DNA from 3 places in the Bacillus sp. TCT6 genome. Region 1 is predicted to be linked to each of the others. Evidence: predicted binding sites of a transcription regulator. Region 1 holds the regulator's gene; each other region holds the start of a gene.
The links. The regulator NrdR, encoded in region 1, represses ribonucleotide reductase genes. The targets are predictions, from matches to a motif close to AACACNATATATNGTGTT.

Region 1 (3,284 bases):
GTTGAAGTTGTAATTGAAGCAACTGGTAAATTTAATTCAAAAGAAAAAGCAATTCTTCACGTTGAAGCTGGAGCGAAAAAGGTTATTTTAACAGCGCCTGGTAAAAATGAAGATGTAACAATTGTAGTTGGTGTGAATGAAGACCAATTAGATATTACAAAACATACTGTTATTTCAAATGCATCTTGTACAACAAACTGTTTAGCGCCTGTTGTAAAGGTGTTAGATGAGCAGTTCGGAATTGAAAACGGTTTAATGACGACTGTTCACGCTTATACAAATGACCAAAAAAATATTGATAACCCACATAAAGATTTAAGAAGAGCGCGTGCTTGCGGACAATCAATCATTCCGACAACGACAGGTGCCGCGAAAGCGCTAGCAAAAGTTCTTCCGCACTTGAACGGAAAACTTCATGGTATGGCACTTCGTGTACCAACGCCAAACGTGTCTCTTGTTGACTTAGTAGTAGACGTAAAACGTGATGTGACAGTTGAAGCTATTAATGAAGCTTTCAAAACGGTTGCAAACGGTGCGTTAAAAGGTATTGTAGAATTCAGCGAAGAGCCTTTAGTATCTATCGACTTTAATACAAATACACACTCAGCTATCATTGATGGTTTATCTACAATGGTAATGGGTGATCGTAAAGTGAAAGTACTTGCTTGGTATGATAACGAGTGGGGCTACTCTCGTCGTGTTGTAGATCTTGTAACGTTAGTTGTTGAAGAGTTAGCGAAACAAGAAAATGTGCAACACATTTAAGTGAATAAGGGGGAGGGCAAGGCAATATTTGCCCTCTTTTTTTATTTTTTTCTGAAAAGGAAAAAAATTATATGAGTATATTTTAAAAAGTGGACATACCACGAAACGTTGTGATTACTGCATTTGTGAATCGTTTATTTTTTTTAGGGAAAAGTAAAGAGGAAAATATGACAGAAAATCGAAAAAACTGTTGTTGCAAAATGAAAATAAACAAAGTATACTAACACTCGTAAACTTAAGAGCTGAGGTACGTAGTCACTACTTAAAGGGTTAGGACCTCTCTGGACTAACTTTCCCCCGTGGTAGTGGAGCAAGCCAAATTGCAAATTAGTTTTCAATTCGAACAGTTAGAATAAATTTACAAGGGGGAACTGTAGAATGGATACTATGGATACGATGGGTCGTCACGTGATCGCTGAACTTTGGGATTGCGATTTCGACAAGCTTAATGACATGCCGTATATTGAACAATTATTTGTGGATGCAGCACTAAGAGCTGGTGCTGAAGTGCGTGAGGTTGCTTTCCATAAATTTGCACCACAAGGTGTAAGTGGAGTAGTAATTATCTCGGAATCACATTTAACAATTCATAGCTTTCCGGAGCACGGTTACGCGAGTATTGATGTTTATACTTGTGGGGATCGTATTGATCCAAATGTTGCTGCAGAATATATTGCAGAAGGTTTAAACGCGAAAACGCGTGAGAGCATCGAGCTTCCTCGAGGCACTGGTAGCTTCGAAATTAAGCAGAGAGAAACAAAAGCTCTTTAAAAAAGAACATAATTGATTTAAAATGTAAAGAGGTGTATAATGCACCTCTTTTTTAGTTTATAAAAAAGAGGTAATATAACGTACTGGTTAGTTGAATAAATTGTACTCTTGCAAATGAGGTAGTGCCCTATATACCATCTTATTTTTAAGGATGAGATGATAAAGTGATGCGCTGAAACTTAAAGTGGTAAGAGAGTTAGAATGAGTTATATAATATTGTATATATATTTTAGGTGAAGTGAGTAGAGAAAAATAAAGAGTATAGTGTAAAGGAGTGAATGAATTGCGTTGTCCATCCTGTTCTCATAATGGTACAAGAGTGTTAGATTCGCGTCCGGTAGACGAGGGGCGCTCTATTCGAAGAAGGAGAGAGTGTGAAAGTTGCTTAAGTCGCTTTACGACCTTTGAAAGGGTAGAAGAGTCACCTCTTATCGTTGTAAAAAAAGAAGGCACACGAGAAGAGTTTAATAAAGAAAAGATTTTACGTGGTTTAATTAAAGCGTGTGAAAAAAGACCAGTATCTTTAAGACAATTAGAAGAAGTAACACAAAGCGTGGAACGTGAACTGCGTAATTTAGGTATATCAGAAGTGAAAAGTGATATGATTGGTGAAATTGTTATGGAAGAACTTCGCGATATTGATGATGTTGCTTACGTACGCTTTGCTTCTGTATATCGTCAATTTAAAGATTTAAATGTATTTATTGAAGAATTAAAAGATATACTGCAAAAAGAAAGAGAGTAGAAGTTGTATTTTATTCTCTTTACATACCGTAAGTAATAGGATAAGAGAGCTAGAAGCGTAAGCTAATAGCTCTTTTTCACTAAGAATTTATATAATGAAGATAGAACGAATGAAGTAGAGGATAGATTGGATGAGAGAAAGGAAAAGCAATAATGGAAAAACAGTCATGGATGGAGCTATTGCCGATTGATCGTTATAAAGTAAGTGCGAAAGGGCTACTGCATAATTACGACCGAAAAGTATTAACGATGTTGTATCAGCCGTTAATAGGTAGTAGAGCTTTTAGCTTATACATGACACTATGGGGGGAGCTAGAGCAAGATCGTGTATTTGGAAAAGAGAATACACATCATTCCCTTATGGTGACTATGCAAATGCAACTTCCTGAAATATATGAGGAACGAGTAAAGTTAGAGGCAATTGGGCTTTTGAAGGTATATATTAAGAAAGAAAAAGATATTCGAATGTTCATATATGAGTTGCAACCACCTTTATCTCCAAAGCAGTTTTTTGATGATATTGTTTTAAGTATCTTTTTATACAATCGATTGAGTCGGACAAAATATAATCAAGTAAAGCAATATTTCTTAGAAGAAGAATTTGATTTTGCTTCTTATGAAAATGTTACGCGCTCTTTCAATGATGTGTTTGGTTCGTTTAATCCAGGACAGCTTGAGCATGCGCAAGAAGATCTTCGTATCCCAAAAACGACAACTATGCCAAGTAACGAGAAGGGAGACGCTCCGAAAGTTTGGAATGATTTCTTTGATTTCTCTTTATTTGTAGATGGATTGTCCGCTCTTGTTCCTAAAAAGTCGATTACAGGTCAAGTAAGAGACTGCGTTATAACACTTGCTTACGTGTATGGTGTAGATGTGTTATCGATGCAAAATATCGTTCTTGGTGCGGTGACAGAGATGCAAACAATTGATATGGAAAGGCTTAGAAAAGGAGCTCGCGATTGGTATCAATTTGAAAATGGTCAAGCATTACCGGTATTAAG
Region 2 (3,284 bases), 3.1 Mb from region 1:
TTCACAGTTCCAATATCCTTCAATGGATGTTGATTATTTGCATTTGATTTAAACATTAAGTATGGGTAACCAGACTCAAGCTGAATCATAGCGATTTTAATAAGCATATCACGTGCACTAATATCTAGTGGCTTCTTCTTCACTTTCGGATTGCTCATTAATTCATCGTACATTTCATCAATGTCAATATCATCTAAATGCTTGCCATATTCTTTATAAACCGTATAAGGCGCGAAAACATGGAAAGGTTCGTTTTTCTCAGCAAGCTCAAAGAACTTACTTGGAACGATAATTCCGATTGATAGAGACTGAATACGGCTCTTCTCATCGGCATTTATTTTTTTTGTATCAAGGAATTCAATAATATCCCAATGGAAAATGTTTAAATATACTGCGCCGGCACCTTTTCGTTGGCCAAGCTGATTCGCATATGAAAACGAATCTTCAAGCAATTTCATAACAGGCACTACACCACTTGCAGCGTTGTCGATACCTTTAATTTGCTCACCACGTGCGCGTAGCTTAGATAAGTTTAAGGCTACTCCCCCGCCGATTTTCGATAATTGCATCGCAGTATTAATGTTAAAGCCAATTGAATTTAAGCTATCGTCCATCTCTAACAAGAAACAAGACACCATTTCTCCTCTTCTGCTTCTTCCCGCATTTAAAAAGGTTGGTGTCGCTGGTTGGTAGTTTTGTTTTACAATCATGCTTGCGAATTGTTTTGCCTTCGAAACATCACCGCGTCCTAAGTATAATGACACAATTGCTACACGATCTTCATAGCTTTCTAAGTATTGTTTTTGATCATTCGTTTTTAACGCATAATCTTTGTAGAACTTAGATGCTGCCATATAAGATTGGAACTCGAAGTTTTCACCATAAGCGATGTTATATACTCCCTCTACTTCCTCCAAGCTATACTCGTCCAGAACGTTGTAATAGTAATCATGTTCTTTCATATACTCCATTCGCTCTGCCACGCTATTAAAAGGAACGGTATTCTCTCTAGCTTCTTCCATAAAGACTTCTAATGCCTCTTTATCTTTATGAAGCTGATAAAAACCGTCCTGCATTTGCGTGATTTCATTATTCAGTTCAATGTGTCGCAATCTCCCGCACCCTTTCCTTAAAATATTCTACATCGTTATTTGTTCCAGATAACTCAAATTTTGATACAATAGGCACTTCATATTTAGTAGAAATCTTGTCAGCACTTGCACCGAACATGTCTCCCCAGTTACGATTGCCGCTTGCAGATACGCCTTTTAATTTTTCATTATTGCGCTCTAAAAAGTCTAAAACACGTTCTGGTACATTGCCAAAACCTGTTGTATACGTAATAAGAATAAAGTCTTCATCTATTACTAGATCTTCATCAATTTGAACGGCCGGCATATTTAATTTGTGAATGAAACGCTTCACGTTTCCTGTCATAGAATCATATGCAACTAACATTTCCGACCCTCCCTCTCAAATCTATATTCTCTATATGTTGTTCTTGATTTCTCTATATATTGTATTACGTTTCAAAATAAGACACAAGATATATGTATAAATTCTTTCTTTTTTTAACTTTTACTTTTCGACATGATAGCCGTTTTTTTTCAATACAATGACTATGAAACAACATTCTAAAACTCATGTCAATAAAGTGCTTTTCAAAAAAGTTGTCAACGAATTTAATCTTATTTTAAAAAAAGTTAACAATATATTTTGTCATAAAACGGTAGATGCTGAAGAAATATATTTCTCCAGCATCACGCAAAAAAGAACAGATATGAAACTATAATCTGCTCTAAAAAACGATTACATTTATCAAATTTACCTTATTAAATATATTATACATATACTTTCGTTTTTCGTTACATACTAAAAGATAACTATTATAGAAAAAGATTATTATTATGGAACTTCAATTTATTTATGAAAAGTTTATTCAGAGTGCTCAATACGCAAAATATCTTTTACAAATATGTGATGTGGATTTTCATCTTTATCAAGCATTGTACATACAGGAGCCTCTTCATCAAAGTATACAATCATTCCTTCTACGTACTGATATGTATGTTGAACTTGTACAGTTACTTTAATTTCTATCGCTTCTTCATATGCTCTTTTTATTTTCTGAAGCATTTTTGCTGAACATTTTCGTTTCTCTGGATACATAACCATTCCCATAAATCTATTGCCGGCTCTATCTTTCCACATATAATCCCAATGTGGTAAAATGCCTTGTTTAAAATCGCCCATAATTCCCCTCTCCTTTATCTTTTATTTATCCCGCATTAAACGTTCGATTGGTGTCGGCTACTAATCAGTGAGGGATGCCCTGCTGATCAAAATTCCCCTTTATGAACGTGGCGTTTCTGAATATGTATAAATCACTTGCCCGCCTCGTTGTGCGTTACCAATGAAATGCTTAAAGTCTTCTCTATTTACAACAACTTCTCTGAACGTATAAAATACATCTTTCGTAACAACATACTCCGTTATTTCACCATTTTTCAGCTGATCTAAAATTGTATTTGCTAATTCTTTATCCATGTATTTCACCTCTCTGCAATATTTTATTTTATCGTATATTCTATAGGTCAACAACTGTAAAATTATCCCGCTATTTGCAGGCGGTCCGATTAGTGTTGGCTACTAATCAGTCGTGGAATGAACAAAAGTCTTACTGATTAACGTTTCATTTTATCTCGTTGTTATGCCATGATTTTATTTTCGTTATTTCGCAAACAATATCGTTTTACTATATGTCCACTAAATATCATATACTAACATAGCTACTTCTCTATATCAAACATTTCGGCATTCAATTATGCAAAGTTCCATACCACTATGCTACAATATACAAATAGAACTAGGAGGGATACTATGATTCGGAAAGCAAAAAAGACAGATGCACTGGCAATAGCTCCTTTATTGTATAATGCTCTGCATGAAATTGCTGAAAAAATCACAGGTAGCACAGTTAAAGCAGAAGTATTACTAGGACTTGAGACATGGTTCTCAAAAGAAAATAACCGTCTGAGCTACGAAAACTGTTTTGTCTATGAACAAGACGAGAGTGCAGTTGGAATTATTGTCGCTTATCACGGTAGTGAAGCAACACAGCTTGACGCACCAATTGTACATCACTTAAGAGAATTACATAAAGATGAATCAATTACGTTAGAAAAAGAAGCTGAGCTTGATGAGTATTACATTGATACATTATCAGTTTCAAGTGCACACGGCGGAAAAGGTATAGGTTCTAAATTAATTGAAGCTGCCGAAAT
Region 3 (3,284 bases), 970 kb from region 1:
GGCTGTCACCAGGCTGTACATAATAATTATTTCCTTTCGTATTAACGATAAGTGCCTGACCAACAACGAGCGTTTCAGCTGGATTTAGTCCATTGTCTTTTACTATTTCGTCAGGTGTTGATCCATATTTTGATGCCAAGCTATATACGCTATCACCACTACGAACAGTTACAATTTGAATCATATGCTGGCTCCTTTCAGTAAAAGATTCACTGTTTTTATTTTATTTTTGATGTTACTGTATTATGATTAAATGTATGCAAGGTAGCAGAAGTGAAAGAAGGCGAATACATATGTTTGTAGCAGAACATGAAGTTGAAATCCGTTATGCGGAAACAGATCAAATGGGTGTTGTTTACCATTCAAACTACTTAGTGTGGCTTGAGTTAGGTCGCACGAAACTTATACAAGATTTAGGTTTTTCATATGTTGAAATGGAGAAAGAAGGAATTATTTCTCCTGTGTTAGATTTACAAATTTCATATCGTAAAGCGATGCGTTATGGAGAAAAGGCAATCGTAAAAACATGGGTCGATACTGTGAGCCCGCTTCGCGTTGTATATGGATATGAAATATATAATGGTGATGGTGATCTTTGTATTACTGCAAGTACGACGAATATTTGTGCGAAAAAAGAAGGGTTCCGCCCTGTATCATTTAAAAAGTTATATCCTGAGTGGTATGCGAAATATGAGGAAATTAAGAAAAAATAAAAAAGCGTGGCAGAAGCCGCGCTTTTTTATTTTTCATAATTAAATTGTGGGAAGTCGTCACCTTCATGAAGTGTAACAGATAAATTATGTCCATCGAAGAACCATTCATCATCGCCTTCAATAAAGAAGTTAATACCTTCTTCTTGAATTTGAACAGCAGGGTGTGCAGGATCATCTTTACGAATACCTAAAGAAAGTCCTTTTTGCACAGTACTGCAACCACCGTATTGTACGAAAAAGCGTAGTGTTTCATTTGATTGTAAGTTTAATTCATTTTTATACCATTGTGCTGCTTCTTTTGTTACGGAAAGATTCATGTATAGTTCCTCCAAGTTATGTTGCTTTTTCTTTAGTATAAAAAATAACGCAAAAAGACGCTATTAATATGCTTCACGTTTTCTTTTTGCGTTATGTGGGTTACGATCTTATTTTTGCTTTTTTGAAAAGTTTGCTTTTGGTTCAGTTTTATTTATAATTCGTCCGATATTTGCACGGTGTTTATAAATAACCATACCTGCTAATAAACACATCGCAATAATGAAGATTTTATCCCCGCTAACAATGGATGCAATAACAGCAACAACTGCTGTTACCATAGAAGAAAGTGATACGTATCTTGTTGTAAATAAAAGGGTGAAAAATACAACAGCCAATATTGCAAAAACAACTGGTGAATAGCATAATAGCACCCCAGCAGAAGTTGCAACTGCTTTACCACCACGGAATTTCGCGAAAATCGGGTAGACATGTCCAAGAACAGCCGCTAACCCGAACCATAGTGGGTGAATATCTAATCCGAAAATCATTGGTAGACTTGTTGCTAATGTCCCTTTTAAAATGTCAGCAATTGTAACGGTAAAACCTGCTTTTTTCCCTAATGTACGGAATGTGTTTGTTCCGCCTAGATTACCGCTCCCGTGCTCACGAATATCGATTCCGTAGCCAATTTTTCCAACAACTAGTGCAAATGGAATCGAGCCAAGCAAGTAGGCAACGATAAATAAAAGATATGTAGTAACCATAAGTTCAGTCTCCTTTATTCAAATGTGTTGATAAAGGGTAAAAAGAGTTTTTCCCGTATATTGTACCATACATTTGTAAAGAGCACATTTCTTTTTTGTAAATGAAAAATTCATTATTTCGTGAAAAAAATTTCACAGTAATGTTACATTTCTCACAGAAACAGCAAGACTATATGTAGTAACATTTTAATCAAAAGACAACAACATATTGGTGGAGGGTTATAAATGTTACAAAATAATACACGTGGAGAAGAATTAATGAAAGTGTTCGAGACGATAGTCCACGGCAATGAACAAGATTTAATGCAAGAAAATGCAAATGTAGACGGCCGCTCTCCAATGGGTGTAATGGGAACATTCGCATCTGAGAGTGCAAAATATTATGCTGTTGAGAATTTATTGTCAGATCAAGTGAAAAAAGCGATAAATGAAAATATATTATATCCACATGATTTAGATTTTTATGCGACAGGAACGACGACTTGTTCGCAAATTCCGTTAGCGCAAATGCTTGCTAACGGTTTTCATACTGGACATGGACATATGAGACAACCACAAGACATTAAAAGTGCATTGGCTCTTTCGTCTATTATTTTTCAAGCGAATCAAAATATGCAGCATGGCGGTCAATCGTTTGCACTCTTTGATATTGATTTAGCACCTTATGTACGAAAAACAATTGAGAGACATAAAAAACGATTACAATCATATCCGCTTACGAAAGAACAAATAGAAGAATTTGCATGGAAAGAAACGGAAAATGATACGTATCAAGCGTGTGAGGCTTTCGTTCATAATTCGAATAGTATGCATAGTAGGGGCGGAGGACAAGTACCGTTTATTTCTATTAATTACGGAACAGATACATCAAAAGAAGGAAGAATGTTAATTAAACAACTATTAAAAGCAACACAAGCTGGACTTGGTAAAGGAGAGACACCAATTTTTCCGATTCAAATTTTCAAGATGAAAAAAGGTGTGAATTTTGAAGAAAGTGATCCGAATTACGATTTATTTGAATTAGCATTAGAGACAACTGCAGAGCGATTATTCCCTAACTTTTCATTTTTAGATGCTCCGTTTAATGCAGTGCATTATGATGGAAGACCAGAAAGTGAAGTATGTTACATGGGATGTCGTACCCGTGTTATGTCTAATATACATGGAGAAGAAACAGCGATTGGTAGAGGGAATTTATCATTTACGTCTATCAACTTAGTGAAATTAGCGTTAATTAGTGGTTCAAAAGAAGCATTTTTTGAAGCGCTAAACTACTATTTAGATTTAGGAATTAAGCAGTTATTAGAAAGATTTGCGTATCAATGTACGAAGCGAGCAAGAGATTTTCAGTTTTTATATTCACAAGGTGTATGGCGTGGTGGAGAAGCATTGCAGCCTGAAGACTCCGTAGCTTCGATTTTAAAACAAGGGACGTTAAGTGTTGGTTTTATCGGTCTTGCGGAATGTTTAGTAGCTTTAACAGGAAAGCATCATGGGGAAGATGAAGAATCATGGAAACTTGGGTACGAAATTATTTCCTTTATGAGAG

Region 2: nrdI (class Ib ribonucleoside-diphosphate reductase assembly flavoprotein NrdI) is a predicted target of NrdR. The motif match lies at 1,507-1,524, and genes of this name have one in related genera.
Region 3: AC0ONG_RS16430 (anaerobic ribonucleoside triphosphate reductase) is a predicted target of NrdR. The motif match lies at 1,901-1,918, and genes of this name have one in related genera.

What each region holds. Positions count from the first base shown of each region.
Region 1 is NZ_JBVYHX010000001.1:4,223,316-4,226,599, reverse strand. It holds gene AC0ONG_RS21560 (glyceraldehyde-3-phosphate dehydrogenase) at 1-765, shown strand, start outside; gene speD (adenosylmethionine decarboxylase) at 1,153-1,536, shown strand; gene nrdR (transcriptional regulator NrdR) at 1,820-2,281, shown strand; gene AC0ONG_RS21545 (replication initiation and membrane attachment family protein) at 2,434-3,284, shown strand, end outside.
Region 2 is NZ_JBVYHX010000001.1:1,081,692-1,084,975, reverse strand. It holds gene nrdE (class 1b ribonucleoside-diphosphate reductase subunit alpha) at 1-1,112, opposite strand, end outside; gene nrdI (class Ib ribonucleoside-diphosphate reductase assembly flavoprotein NrdI) at 1,099-1,458, opposite strand; gene AC0ONG_RS05455 (hypothetical protein) at 1,936-2,253, opposite strand; gene AC0ONG_RS05450 (hypothetical protein) at 2,353-2,547, opposite strand; gene AC0ONG_RS05445 (GNAT family N-acetyltransferase) at 2,881-3,284, shown strand, end outside.
Region 3 is NZ_JBVYHX010000001.1:3,254,040-3,257,323, reverse strand. It holds gene AC0ONG_RS16450 (glycoside hydrolase family 18 protein) at 1-184, opposite strand, end outside; gene AC0ONG_RS16445 (acyl-CoA thioesterase) at 294-713, shown strand; gene AC0ONG_RS16440 (HesB/YadR/YfhF family protein) at 740-1,030, opposite strand; gene plsY (glycerol-3-phosphate 1-O-acyltransferase PlsY) at 1,139-1,735, opposite strand; gene AC0ONG_RS16430 (anaerobic ribonucleoside triphosphate reductase) at 1,961-3,284, shown strand, end outside.